Regions from separate parts of the Paenibacillus sp. FSL R7-0204 genome, predicted to be linked through region 1. Evidence: riboswitches for the same ligand, from Rfam matches in the RefSeq annotation. Region 1 holds a riboswitch; the other holds the start of a gene.

What was found. A riboswitch is a leader RNA that binds a small molecule or an ion and turns the genes downstream of it on or off. The one in region 1 is predicted to bind cyclic di-AMP.
Region 2: it holds a riboswitch for cyclic di-AMP, as region 1 does, so the genes downstream of both, MKX42_RS00500 (C40 family peptidase) here and MKX42_RS16420 (APC family permease) in region 1, are expected to answer to the same signal.

What each region holds. Positions count from the first base shown of each region.
Region 1 covers NZ_JBBOCA010000001.1:3,688,928-3,696,424, reverse strand. Annotated here, with positions in the region: gene murB (UDP-N-acetylmuramate dehydrogenase) at 24-938, opposite strand; gene MKX42_RS16425 (ABC transporter ATP-binding protein) at 1,130-1,936, opposite strand; gene MKX42_RS16420 (APC family permease) at 2,123-3,940, opposite strand; cyclic di-AMP (ydaO/yuaA leader) riboswitch at 4,070-4,229, opposite strand; gene MKX42_RS16415 (disulfide oxidoreductase) at 4,456-4,890, opposite strand; gene MKX42_RS16410 (DsbA family protein) at 4,887-5,645, opposite strand; gene MKX42_RS16405 (sensor histidine kinase) at 5,739-7,497, opposite strand, start outside.
Region 2 covers NZ_JBBOCA010000001.1:95,589-103,085, reverse strand. Annotated here, with positions in the region: gene motB (flagellar motor protein MotB) at 1-39, opposite strand, end outside; gene motA (flagellar motor stator protein MotA) at 23-823, opposite strand; gene MKX42_RS00520 (hypothetical protein) at 1,027-1,320, shown strand; gene MKX42_RS00515 (4a-hydroxytetrahydrobiopterin dehydratase) at 1,529-1,804, shown strand; gene MKX42_RS00510 (c-type cytochrome) at 1,936-2,292, opposite strand; gene MKX42_RS00505 (GNAT family N-acetyltransferase) at 2,420-2,905, opposite strand; gene MKX42_RS00500 (C40 family peptidase) at 3,151-3,642, opposite strand; cyclic di-AMP (ydaO/yuaA leader) riboswitch at 3,647-3,789, opposite strand; gene MKX42_RS00495 (C40 family peptidase) at 4,177-4,605, opposite strand; cyclic di-AMP (ydaO/yuaA leader) riboswitch at 4,663-4,801, opposite strand; gene MKX42_RS00490 (hypothetical protein) at 5,015-5,848, opposite strand; gene MKX42_RS00485 (M1 family aminopeptidase) at 5,858-7,497, opposite strand, start outside.

The DNA of each region.
Region 1 (7,497 bases):
TTAAACTTGGCAAAAACTATCGTCTATAGTTCTTCCCCGATAATCTCCACTTCCGTCTCCAGCTCCACATCGAACTTGTGCTTCACCGCTGAGCGTACATGCTGGATCAATCCGATATAATCGCTGGCTGTCGCGTTGTCGGCGTTGATAATGAAGCCCGCATGCTTGCGTGAGACCTCAGCGCCGCCGATGCGCGTCCCCTGGAGTCCGCTCTCCTGAATCAGCTGCCCCGCGAACCGGCCCGGCGGCCGCTTAAATACACTGCCGCAGGACGGATACTCCAGCGGTTGCTTCGATTCCCGCAGATAGGTTAACTCATCCATGGACGCCTTAATCGCGGCAGGATCGCCTGGCAGAAGCTTGAATCTCGCCTCCAGTACAATATATTGTCCGCTGGCGAAGATGCTGCTGCGGTATCCCCATTGCAGCTGATCGCTGTGCAGGGTGAGGAGATGGCCTTTCCGGTCGATCACGAGCGCACTGTCCAGCACATCCTTCACTTCACCGCCATAAGCTCCGGCATTCATATACAATGCCCCGCCTACCGTGCCCGGGATGCCGCAGGCGAATTCCAGACCAGTCAGCTTCTGCTCCAGCGCATAGCTTGAGACATCGATAATCTTCGCCCCGCACTGCGCATAGAGCAGCCCGTCACGGATGCCCATCCCGGACAGATCCGAGGTCTGGAGCACGATGCCGCGGATGCCTCCGTCCCGGATAATGACATTGGAGCCGTTGCCGAGAATCGTAAGCGGGATCTGATGATCCTGGGCATAAGCATAGATGCTCTGGATCTCTTCATATGTAACAGGAGCAGCCAAAATATCTGCTTCGCCGCCCATGCGGGTATAGACCAGATTCTTAAGGCTCTCCCGGCGTTTCAGTGAGCCTGCTGTAACAAGCGGCTGCAAATCCTCATATATGTTGTCAATATTCATTCTTCATGCTCCTAACTCTATAAACAAGATAATGGTCGTGCTCGCTGCCGGTTAATTACGGCTTCAGCAACCACAACTTTAACAACGAACAGGCTCCCTTGTCAATGACAGGAGCCTGTTACGAAGCTGCATACAGCATTATTATGTTTCGAAATTCCCAATTATACCCTATTCGCCAGCCGCTCCTCCTCCTACAGCCCGGCTGCTTTGTACGCAGCCAGCTCATAAGGCAAACACAGCGGCACACCTGTACGCGGATCAGGTACAATATCCGCCTCAATGCCGAATACCTCACGCAGCACCGCCGGTGTCATTACCTCGTTCGGAGCGCCTTCGCTGATCACATTGCCGGATTTGATCGCTACCATGTGCTGTGCGTAACGGGAGGCATGGTTCAAATCATGGACAACCATAATGATCGTCCGGCCTTCCTGCTCATTCAGCTTCTGCAGCAGCTGAAGCACCTCCAGCTGATGGGCCATATCCAGGAAGGTCGTCGGCTCATCAAGGAACAGAATATCTGTCTGCTGTGCCAGTGCCATGGCGATCCAGGCCCGCTGCCGCTGTCCGCCGGAGAGGCGGTCAATCGGCCGGTCACGGAATTCATTCATGCCGGTCAGCGCAATCGCATCGGCAATAATGCTGCGGTCTTCAGGCGTCAGGCTGCCGAAGCCCTTCTGATGCGGATACCGTCCATACCCTACCAGCTCAGATACCGTTAAGCCGTCCGGGGCAGTAGGATTCTGCGGCAGAATCGCCAGCTGGCGGGCCACCTCTTTGGTGGAGAGATTGTGAATAGACTTCCCGTCAAGCATGACACTCCCGCTCTTCGGCTTCATGATCCGGGCCATTGTCTTCAGAATCGTGGATTTCCCCGAGCCGTTCGCCCCGACAAGCGCCGTAATCTTCCCTGTCGGAAGCGACAGGTTCAGCCCCTTCACAATCATAGTCTCCGCATATCCGATGCTCAGCTGCTCTGTATTTAAACGTTCCGACATGATAACACTCCTCGTATAAATGTAATGGAGCAAGGCTCCTCTATTATAATTTAGCTATAAAACAGACAAGCTCATTTATTGCTTATAGATTGATGATATTGATTCTCATTATCTCTGTCAACTAAAACGTAAAAACGGCCGCCTCCGCATGAAGCAGAAACAGCCGTCTTCCTATAATCTTCTATATTATTTATGCAGATGGAAAGGAACCGTGGCGATGACAATGTCCTTCTGATTCATCAGATATGAACGGATGAACAAGCTGGTCTGATTATGCAGCACCGCCTGCCACCAGTGCTTGGTCACGAATTGCGGAATCAGGACGGTAATATGATCCGTTGAAGAGGTCTTCCACTCTACTGTATCGATGAACTTCACCAGCGGGCGGATAATGCTGCGGTAGCGGGAACGCAGGACGATCAGGCGTACGCCGGGGTTCCACTCCTCCCACTTCTGCTCCATCTTGTGAATCTCTTCTTCATCGAAACCTACATATACAGCGACCACATTATCCGTCAATGACTTCGCATAGCTGATCGAATGCAGTACAGCGCGGGTCACACCGGCGACCGGAACGACTACGGTGCTTCCTTTGATACAAGGCTTATCGGTTGCCGGACAAATCCGCAGCTGATCGGCAATATTCATATAATGACGGTGAATCCGGTGGAACACGATAATGACGACCGGCAGGAAAATGAAGGCCATCCACACGCTGGAGAATTTGGTGATGATGAAGATCATGGTGATCGTTAACGTGGTGAGCATCCCGACCGTATTCACGGCGAACTTGCTCTGCCAGCCTTGCGGCTTCGTTCTGTACCATTGGACCATCATGCCTAGCTGCGACAGCGTGAACGGAATGAATACCCCTACTGCATATAATGGGATGAGTCCTTCTGTATTCCCGTGAAATGCCGCTACCAGCACTGCCGACATCACGCCGAGGAAAATAATACCGTTGGAGAAGCCCAGCCGGTCGCCGCGCACCATGAAGGCATGGGGCAGATATTTGTCTTTGGCGAACATGAACGCCAGCAGCGGGAAGGCTGAGTACGCCGTGTTGGCTGCCAGAAACAGGATAACCGCAGTAATCCCCTGGATGAAGAAGTACAGTCCGCCGCGCCCGAAGGTAGATTCGGTAATCTGTGAGACCACGGTAGCCTTCTCATCGGGCATGATGCCGTACCAGTAAGCGAGCAGCGTAATGCCCGTGAACATCACCCCGAGAATGAGGCCCATGAGCATCAGCGTTTTAGCTGCATTTTTCTCCGCCGGTGCTTTGAAGTTAGGAATGGCATTGGAGACTGCCTCAACCCCGGTCAGAGCCGAACAGCCGGAGCTGAAGGCCTTCAGCAGCAGGAACATACTCACGTTCGATACCGCCGAGCCAATCTCAGGAACGTGGGCATGGGCGCCGCCGGTCATATATTTGAAGACCCCCGAGATGATGAGCACGAAGATGGAAACAACGAACAGATAGACAGGGATGGCGATGAACGAAGCCGATTCGGTCACCCCGCGCAGATTAACAATCGTTAAGAGTACGATAACAGATACCGCTATGAGGACACTATGATTATGCAGATTTGGAAAAGCTGAAGTGATCGCATCTGTCCCCGCCGAGGCGCTTACCGCCACCGTCAGAATGTAATCCACCAGCAGCGAGCCGCCGGCCAGAAGCCCCGTATGCACCCCAAGATTGGTTTTGGCTACAATATAAGCACCTCCGCCCTGCGGATAAGCGAATATCGTCTGCCGGTAGGACAGGATCAGAATGGCCAGCAAGCCCAGTACGGCTAATGCGATTGGCAAGGAGTACCAGATAGCGGTGAATCCGGCGGCCACCAGTACAATCAGAATTTGTTCTGTTCCGTAGGCTACAGACGAGAGTGCATCAGAAGACAGGACAGCCAGTGCTTTCACCTTGGATAACTTTTCATGATCGAGTTCGTTCGACTTCATCGGACGCCCGATCAATAGTCGTTTAACCTTGCTTACCATTGTAGTAACAGTTCCTCTCTTGGTTAAGTTGAAACGGGCTTTCCCTGCGCTGTTTTCATAAGTGGATTTCATAAATGCAGGCACCAAAATAAGCATACGGAAATGATCCGCATGCCTTCGAGTGCATGGTCATTATCCCACTGCTGGCTTACGAGGTTAGCTGGCGGATTCGGACTGTGGTAGCCCTACGGTTACAGCCCTTGCGGCCTGCTCCGATTCACCCCTTTTGGCCTTGGCCAAAGTGTGGTTCCCCCGTTTTTCCTTCCGGAAAATTCAGCGCATATTCAACTTCTCACAAGGACTAATATTAAGCTACAATGCGACTTCCGTAAAGCGTGGAAACAAATGAAAAAAGAATGAAAAGCACTCAAAACAACCAAATTCATCATCCGGTATGTCTTGATCTTTCATTCTCTTTCATTATCCCTTTAACACGTGATTTTACAGGGTTTTTGTATATTATTTTTCACTAAAATTAAGGGCATTCTCTTCTCTTCCTTCTGCCCCTCAGCTTCTTACTCCGCTGGCTCCTCTTTGCGTCCTGTCCAGAGCAGAATGGAGATTAAGGCAAAGGCTATAAGTGCAAGCAGAGGGACCGTTACAAATCCGAACCAATTCAGATAATCCTTGTTGCACGGTACGCCGATGGTGCAGGGAAGCACCTTGCTGAGCGCCGGAATTTTCTGCTCTGCATAATGATAAATAGAGATACAGCCGCCGATCAGACTAAGAGGAAGCACATAAGGAATGATCCGCTTGTCCGCCCGGTAGGTGGCGATCCCCAGCAGGAACAGCTGCGGGTACATGAAGATCCGCTGGAACCAGCACAGCTTGCAGGGCTCGTAATGCAGGACCTCACTGAGATACAGGCTGCCCGCTACAGCTACCACACAGACGAACCAGGCCAAGTACAGACAATTACGCCGGCAGAAGGCAGAGAAGGCGGTCATTGGGCGGCCCCTGTTCCCGCTGCTGCTGCCTGAATCTGGGCGTCAATCGCCTCCATATTGAACGGCTCTTTCACCTTGATGCCGTTCACGAACAGGGATGGCGTATTCGTTACGCCTGTATCGGTGCCCAGCTTAATATCCCGGTCCAGCTCCTTCTCATAGGTACGGTCATCAATATCCTTGCGCATCAGGTCATAATCCACCGGCAGCTCCAGCTGCTTGGCAAGACTCACCATGAAGTCAGGTGTAGCCCACTCCTTATCTTCATTTCCCTGATTGGCATAGATCGCATCGAAATACTTCCAGAACGCTTCCTGGTTCTGATGATACACCGATAACGCTGCCAGGGAGGCCGTTCTGGAATCCGTGCCGAGGAAGGCCAGATTCACGAAATAGAAGGCTGCTTTATTTTGGTCCACATAACCTTGAACGATCTGCGGTTTGATCACACCGGTGAACTGGGCGCAAGCCGGGCATTTGAAATCGCCGAATTCCACAATTTTGACCGGAGCATCCTCCTTGCCAAGCCGCATCATTTCGCTGTAATTGAAGGCAACCGGCTTACTGTCTGTACCGGCAGGCGAAGAGTCCTTCGAAGCCAGCATGAATAAGCCTACAAAAATAATAACGACAATAGCTACCGTACTCACGATCAGAATTCTCGTTTTCTGCTTCTGCTGTTCCTGCTCTGCCCTGCGCTTCTCCTGCTTGCTCATCTGGGGAGCCATGACATTGTTCTTTTTTGTTTTGCTCAAAGAGAGTTCCTTTCCGTCCTCAGGACTGTCGTGATAAAAGAATAGTTACTTTCAAATTATATAATGTTAACTCTCTTGTTGGCAATCGCTGTCTTATACGGCTTCGTTCTCGTCTGCTGGCTCCCCTTCCCCGGTATCCTTGCCGAAGAATATCTCCGGGGAATGCTCCTGCGACTGCAGCTTAATCCTGAAGAAGAATTGTGTGCCGCCACCCTCTGCCGGTTCTGCCCAGATCTCCCCTTGCATCAGGTCTACCAGCTTCTTGCAGATCGCAAGACCCAGACCCGTGCCGGGGTATTTGCGGGTATGCGACCCGTCCACCTGGGAGAAGGACTGGAAGAGCAGCTGAAGCTTATCCGGGGAGATACCAATGCCGGTGTCGCGCACCATGAATTGCAGCGCCTGAGCGGTCTCCCTGACGCCATAGGACTCCACCTTCACCGTTACCGTACCGGATGGCGTGAATTTCACCGCATTGCCGATCAGATTGATCAGAATCTGGCGGACACGCGCAGCATCCCCGGTGAACTTGTCGGGAAGCCCCTCTTCGATTACAAGCTCCAGAGATAACGGCTTGTCTTGTGTGCTCACCGTGAACAGATCCATACAACCTTGGAGCAAAGCCTTCAGCCCGAAAGTATCTTTGTTCAGCAAGAGGCCATCCGCCTCTAGCCTGGAGATATCGAGAATATCGCTCATCACATGCAGCAGAGCGTGGCTGCTTGTACTCTGAAGCCGCAGGAGCTCCAGATGCTCAGGATTGCTGATCTCCTCGGCCAGCAGCTGGTTGACGCCGATAATGCCGTTCAGCGGTGTGCGGATCTCATGGCTCATCGTGGCCAGGAACTCGCTTTTCATCGTCACAGCACTCTCCGCAGCATCCCTCGCCTCCAGCAGCTCATACTGATACTTCATCAGGGCAGTCACATCCTCGGCCACGATATAGACCCACTGCTCCGTATGATGCAGCAAAGGAAAGACGGTGACACTACAGATCAGCTGCTCCCCGCCTTTGCTCCGGACCTTCAGCTCCAGCTTGGAGGACTGCCCCCGTGAAGCACGCGTTATGGCATCCCGTACAGCCGCTTCATCCCGTTCGCTGTACAGTATCGCCTTATAATTCCCCAGTTCTTCGCTACTATATCCGGTAATGTCCCGCAGAGCAGGATTAGCACTGATAATCTTCTTGCGAGCAGGATCAATGCAGATCACCATATCAGGGTTATGCTCGAACAGCGCAGTATAGCGCTGCTCATTGAAGGCCGCTGACTGGAGCACCCGCTGCCGGTCCCTGTACAGCAGAGCAAGGACGATCGACACAATGAACAGGAAGGAGCCGCAGAGGATCATTCCCAGTATCGAATCCTGCAAATAGAGCACGTGTGCGGCTGCACTGGATGGTGCTCCCAGAGGGAATGAAGCGCCCGCCATGGCAGCGTAATGGATGCCTGTGAACGCGCCGGTCAGGGTCAGGACAAGCAGCAGCTTTTTGAAGCTAAACATATTGTAGGCCTGCTCCAGCCACTTCGGATCATAGGATGCGGTGACCACCGGGACGATCAGAGCGAACAATACCGCCAGTGTAATAGAGAAGGCGCCTTGCTCATACGTTGCCGTTAGTCTCATCGACAGAATACCGCTGAAATGCATAATCAGGATGCCGCTGCTGAACAAGAGACCGCCCAGAGCCAGGTAGACCCTGCTGCGGGTGTGCGGGTTATTCAGCATAACTAACAGCATATAAGAAGCTGCCACGGGAATCACTAAAGAGAACGCCAGTAATGGCAGATTATATGATACCGGAACGGCCATATCCATTGCGCGCATCCCGATGAAATGCATGCTCCACAGG
Region 2 (7,497 bases), 3.6 Mb from region 1:
ATGCTCTTCATGTTCCTCATGCCTAGTCTTTTTGCTCACTGGAAGCCCCCTCCTTCTCGCTCAGCTTGGCACGCTCGGACGGAGTCAGGAAGACGGACAGCTTCTGGTTAATGGCAATGGTAGACACCCCGGACTGAATGGAGAGCAGGCCCTCCACCATCATCAGGCGGACTTCAATCTCGCGTTTGGATATCCGCTTCAGCTTGTTCGCCATAGGGTGCCACATAACATAACCGGTGAATATCCCAAGCAGGGTTGCAATGAAGGCACCGGCAATTGCATGGGCCAGGACGTCCATGTTACTCATATCCCCCAAGGCGGCAATCAGCCCGATAACAGCCCCGAGTACCCCCAGCGTAGGTGCGTACATCCCGGCCTGGGAGAAGATCAAGGCCCCGGCTTTATGTCTGTCTTCAGTGGCATGGATATCTTCCATTAATACATCACGGACGAACTCCTGATCATTGCCGTCAATAATCATCCGCATGCCGTTTCGGAGGAAGTTATCTTCAATCTCATCGACATTGGACTCCAGAGCAAGCAGCCCTTCGCGGCGGGTAATGGAAGCCCATTCCATGAACATGGTAATCAGTTCGGGCTTACCGACCATCTTTTTCTTTGTAAACAGGATCTTCAACAGCTTAGGGAAATTCTTGACTTCCGACATCGGAAAGGCCATGAAGATAGAGGCAGCCGTGCCAAGAAAGATAATGACATAGGCAGCGGGGTTGTTCAAGCTTGCAAGTGGAGCATGCTTGAGTATCATCCCCCAGATTACTGCGATCAGACCAAACACCAGGCCTAGAATTGTTGAGATTTCCATTTATGCACCTCGTCCATGAGAATTAAGAAGTGATCGACTAACCGCGTAATTCGTCCTTGAACCGCGGGAGAACACTCTGTTCGTAACCAAATCACGTATATTCTTCTTTATCGACATCATTCCCTTTTTTGTGAAGTGATTTTTTCGGCTATAATAGATAAGGTAGGTTATTATTCATCAGCAAAGAAAACGGAGTGATTGATGTGGGAGTTAAGCATGGCAGAGATTACGGTGAAATTCTGGTTGAACTGACAGGAGCCGTTGGACGGATTGCAGACGGGTACATTTTTTTTGAAATGGAGCCTGAAGAGTGGACGAATCTGCCGGAGGAATCGAGGCAGGAGGTCTGGGAGGCGCTTGCGGAAGACCTGTTCTACGCCTTGGGCAATGAGCCGGTCATTCAGGTGGGCAGCGGAGTTGTAATGTACGATAAAGAAACACACCGCATTAATATTCTGCTGGGCGATGAGGATCTGGCTTCGGTCGTTCTTGTATAAAGCAGGGAAAAATGCGGCAGCAGGTTTGTCCCGGGCATCCGGCCATGTTAAAATTGGAAGTGGAGTACTAATTGCCGGGATGTCAGAATACATTTAATCAAAAATCTTTGGCCTGGCACATCCCTTGACTTTCAGAAGCTGAGGGATGTTTTATTTGAAGGAAAGAGCAGGCTTAAAGAACCGTTAACTTAGCAAGGGAGGAAACGAATTGCAATTAACTGAGGAACAACTGCAGGAGCAGATCGGCAAGCTTGAGGGCTGGAAGCTGGAGAGGGATAGGCTGGTGCGCAAATATATGTTCAGTGAATATATGAAGGGAATTGCTTTTGTAGATGAGGTAGCGACAATCTCGGAGGCTTTTGACCATCACCCGCATATCACCATTGATTACAAAACGGTTGTTCTGCGGCTGGCTGCAGATGTGGAGAAGCTTAATCTCCGCCAGGCGCATGAATTTAATGAGGCATTCGAGAAGACCCGCTAGAGGACAAGGCCCCTATGGAGACAACAGGAATATCTGTTCAATAAAAATGCCCGTGCAAGGATCATTCGTTATCCTCGTCACGGGCATTATACATTTAGAATGAAGAGCATGGTGTGAGTACAGGTTGCGGATTATTTCTTCTCTGCCAGCCATAGGGCTACATTCGCAATCTCTTCAGGGGCCAGCCTGTCTTTGAAGGAAGGCATCTGTCCGCGGCCCTTGGTGACTATGCTGTAGATCTGAGCTGCGTCATGCGAAGCGCCTTCCTGCTGCAGGCTGGGTCCCGCCCCGCCCTGAAGCTGGTCACCGTGGCAGGAGATACAATTGGCCTTCACTGTGGCTTCTGCGGCCGCAGCGTCCAGTACAACTTCCGGCATGGTCGGCTTGTTCTGTTCGGCTACCTCGGATTTACCTGGTAAGGTAAACATTAAGATTACTGCAAAGGCACAGGCGGCAAAAAACAAACCGCTCATGATCCATTTCTGCATCTGCATCCGTCCCTCCATGTAAGCTGCTGACTCCATTATAGCGGATGGTGAAGCGTTATCATAGTATGTGTGTCAAAAAAATGAACACAAATGATCCATTTTTTTGAAAAACAATCTGTTTCCGGTGCTATTCCTCATAGACCATGCAATAAAAAGGCTTGTTGCCGGTCGGGGTGCGGCGTTCATAGGTATCCGTTATAGTGAACCCGCATTTCTGGTAAGCGCGGATGGCGCGCTGGTTCCAGGTCAGCACCTCCAGGTCGATCTCACGCTCCGGGTAACGCGACCGTGCTGCCTGCACAATAGCCTTCATGAACAGATGCCCCATTCCATGGCCGCACAGCTCAGGCCGCATTCCGACTCCAAGCCGGACTACCCCCTCCATCGGAAAGAGCTGGGCGAAGCCGCACAGATCCCCCTCTCCATTCACAACCGATACATATTGCCTACTTCGCAGCTGCGGGTCTCCGAACTCCACGCCCAGCGCCTGCATCTGCTCCCAGGACATCCAGCCGTAAATATTATACGGCGGCTTGTAGCTCCACTCACAGATCTCAGCGGCATGCTGCGGCTCCATAGGCACCACATAAAAGGTTAGCGGGGAGCTAATCATTAGGGGAGGCCTCCTTTCAGGGGACATAAATTCATTTCTTCTATTAATTATATACAAAAACAGCCAGTTTCGACGCAAATTCCTTGCGGAAATGCAGAAACTTGACAAACGTCAATAATTATTTTCCAAATGTGCAGAATCGGTGTTTTACAAATATAGAGACGGGTAAGTAATTTTATAGACAAAAAAAGCCCTTCTCCAAGATTTCGGCAAAAATCTCGGAAAAGAGCGTAGGTTACAAAGAATTATTGTACATCATCGTTGTCTTGGGAATCCGAAGCAACAGTCTTGTAGGCATCTGTACTCATGATTCGTTTGGCGCCAACGTAGCGGTTGACGTAATAGCTGTCACTCAGCGAACTGATGGTTACACCACGCGAGGAAGAGGCATGGGCGAATTCGCCGTCACCAACATAAATACCGACATGGGATACGCCCTTACCGCTTGTATTGAAGAATACAAGATCGCCCGGTCTCATCTCGTCACGGGATACAGCAGAGCCCATCTGATACTGGGAGCCGGATTGATGTGGCAGGTTAATGCCGACTTTATCAAAAACATACATTGTAAATCCGGAGCAATCAAACCCGTTAGTAGATGTACCGCCGGACACGTATTTGGTTCCGATGGCTTTGTCGATCACTTTATCCATTTTGGAATCCGCGAAAGCGCTTCCTGCTCCGATGGTGAAGATAATGGACAAGCTTAGTACTGCGGCTGCTAGCTTCTTCTTCAAAAGTAAATACCCCTTCCAATGCCTACGAGGTTAGCTTAAGGGTTCGGTTGAAGGTCCCCTATGACCCCTCTTAGAATAGGAGGTCAATTCACCCAAAGTGGTTCCCCCGTTTCCCTAATTCATTAGGGAACTCGGCACGACTGTTGATTAGGATTAGCGGTTCATTCAATACATGACAAAACCTTTGTTAAAAGCGATTCAATAATTACAAAAATGTTACTAAAAGCTCACTGCGATAATTGTAACAAAGACTAAGGCGCTTGGCAATCACTTATAACATATTAATGCATCTTTTTTGCTGTTTTTTAGAGTTATAGTCCTTTCGAAAGACTCATATCTATGCGCAGGGATTATTTTATATGATTTTTTCTTTGTTTTTGCAAGAAAATGCTGTTTCAAGGCTGCAGATTCGGGTAAAAGGTAGAATAAGGAAAAGGAAAAACCCGGAAATGATTACGGCAATAATCATCCCGGGCTCGTATAAGTTACATTTAGTTGTTAGAGGCTGAAATATTCGGGGTATGCTTCAAGGGGTCAATCGTAAGCGACAGCTTGGTAGGCTGTTGTGCTCATTACTCGTTTGGCGCCAACGTAGCGGTTGGCCCAGTAGGACTGGCTCATCGAACTGATGGTAACACCACGTGAACTCGAGGACTGTGCGAACTTCCCGTTTCCAACATAAATACCGACATGGGACACTCCGTTACCCAGGGTATTGAAGAACACGAGATCACCGGAACGCAGATTGCTCTTGGATACACTTGTTCCAACTTTGAACTGTGCTTTGGAGGTACGGGGCAAGGTAAGCCCGACATTCTTGAACACATACTTGGTAAATCCGGAACAGTCGAAGCCGCTGGTGGTTGTGCCCCCGGTTTTATACGACGTTCCAATAGTTTTTGAAATCACAGTATCCATCTTGGAATCCGCGAAGGCACTGCCCGCTCCGAGTGTGAATACCATCACAAGACCCAGCGCTGCTGCGGTGCATTTTTTCTTGAAATTCTGACTAATCAAAAGATGTACTCCTTCCAGGGCCTGCGAGGTTAGCTTAAGGATTCGGTAGAAGGTTCCCCTATGACCCCTCTAAAGCGAGATCAATTCACCCAAAATATGGTTCCCCCACTTCCCGGTGCAGGGAATTCGGCGTTTTATGCACCAGAACAGTTACTTATCGGCATTGATTAAATTGCAATAGTTACGGAAGATTTTGCTTGAAAGATTACAAGTTTGTTACTACTAGTACAGCCATCATTGTATCAGAGGATTTATCCTTTTGCAAATGCTTTTGTCCTCCGGTTCAAGCAAAAAAGAGTCCTGCTCCCGGATAGAGGGGCTGTGACTCTCTTTAGTATGCCGCTTCAGCAGCTTATTATTGTGGAAATGATTTATTGGACCAAAGGTGGTACTGGGCAGCGATTCCCCACATATCGAACAGCGTGGAGGGCAGCGGAGCTGCCTGGCGGAGCATAAGGGCCGGCAATCCGGGATAGAACAGAGCAGAGGCGCTGCAGAGCAGAATTACGGCCAGGCTTCCCGCCCCCAGAATGATGGATATACCTATGGAAGGCATCAGCACCTTCAGGCAGATCAGCAGCGAAGAGAACATGCCGGTACCTGCGGTATAGCCGAACTGCATATAGAGAAGAAGCTTGCGCACAAGGAAGAGATAGAGCAGCCAGCCCAGAACATAAGGCACCAGCTTGAGCAGGAGCTGAACATCGAGAACGCCGCTGAGCAGATGACGGTACATACGCGGAAGCAGCCAATAGAGCGGCAGGAGGGTTAGCGCCCATTCGATGAGGCTGAACACCAGCACCGGCAGCCCATATTTTCTCATTCCGGGAAAAAAGAACAGTCCCCGCGCTCCGTCGCGCTCCTGGTGAAGCTCGTGCAGCAGCCCTGCGCGGATAAAGGGAGTCACCAGCAGCCTTAGCACTGTCAGCGCCAGCAGCATCCACAGCCAGTGCTGAACGGCAGGGTCGGTGCGCAGCGCGGTCTGCCCTTCGATATAATACAGCAGCCTGCCTATTCCGCTGCCGCCGGCATTCGCATCCGGGTAGCGGAGCAGGACAGGGACAACCGCGCTTTTAATGAATTTGTACAGGAAATATCCCCAGAACAGCCGGTAGATAAATAGCAGAATCAGTATATAGAACTGCTCTTTCATGCTGATCCAACCGCGGGCAATTGAACTTTTCACCATTCCTTCACCTCACCAGACAAGAGTTCCGAGCAGGGTTTCAAGCAGAGTTGAAGCACTAAGCGTCCAGCGGGAGAGTGTACGCGGCTCAAGCTCCGCCATTCTGAAATTATTTAGATGCCTGCTCTCCAGCAGAATGGAATGCCCCGGATCGATCTCTGCGGAGACCAGCGGCGCTTTATATGCTAACTCAAAGGAGGTAGCCTTACCCTCGCCATTCCAGTATTGCTGAACAGTGTACCCGTCTGCGAAGGTGAATTTCACGGGAACATCGGGGTACAGGCTGCCCTTATTACTTACATCTACCACAGCGTTATAGCGGCTGCCCCCGCCGTCACTGTTGTCCTGTCCGACCGTAAGCCTGATATCGTCAACTGCGAAGTCGGGTGCACCTCCGCTATAGACATACCGTTCAAAATAAGTCTGCCAGGATTGCTTGGTCACTTTCTCTACAACCTTCTGGAAATCAGCGGTGGTCGGATGCTGGAAGCGGTATTTGCGGGCATAGGCGGCGAGGATGGCATCCATATTCTTGGTCCCGGCGATGCGTTCGATATCCTTCAGCACCAGCTTGCCCCGGATGTATACATTGCGCGTGTAGGCATCATCACCGGTGTATTTCCAGGCCTCCAGCTTAAGCGGCTGTGAAGAGGAGACCAGGCTGGACTGCAGCGGCAGGCTTGAGACCACACCGTATTCCTGTTCCATCATCCGGTCTTCGGCATACGAGGTGAAGCTCTCATCAAGCCAGGCTTCTTCGAATTCATTGCTGGCCACCAGGCCGTAGAAATATTGGTGCCCGATCTCGTGGATGATCGTGCGCTCCAGGGAGGTGCCTGGTGTAGTGTCCGTGGCGCCGAAGGCGGTAATCAGGGTCGGATACTCCATTCCTCCCGCCCCGTTGCCGGACTCCGGCGGGACAACAATCGATAAGGTGGAATAAGGATAAGGACCGTACCACTTGCTGAATGCCATCAGTGCAGCCTCAGCCGCCTGGAAATAGCGCTCCTGGAGATGCTTGTGCAGCGGGTCCAGATAGAGCTTAATCTTCACTCCAGGCACCTGCGGCGCGGAGAATGCCTTCTCGGCAACCACGAAATCAGGCGATGCCGCCCAGGCGAAATCGTGGACGTCATCTGCATAGAACTGATAAACCTTGCGCCCCTTTACAATCTTGGCGTCCCTCACCGGAAACCCGGTTGCGGCGACCTTATACTCGGGCGGGACAGAAATGGATACATTGTAAATCCCAAAATCACTGTAGAACTCGGAGTTGCCGTGGTATTGATGCAGGTTCCAGCCTTCTTCCTTGAGTCCTCTTCTGCCGGCAGGCTCATAGACGCTAAGCTTCGGAAACCACTGGCCGGCCATCACGAAGTCGTCAGCGGTTCCCATCCGGGCGAAAATTTTGGGCAGCTTGACCTCAAATTTAAGCCTTACCGTCACGCTCTCACCGCCGTTCACCGGCTGCGGCAGATGGACCTTGAGCAGTGTTCTGTCATTGACATTGCCGTCGTCCGGTTGCACATATTGTGTGCGCTGCATCAGCGAGACGCCTTCGGAGGTCCGCAAATCTGTCAGGGTAATGCTCCCGTAACCTCCTGCAGGCATGGTGTCACCGCGAAGCGTACCCCCGGACTCCTTCATGAAGG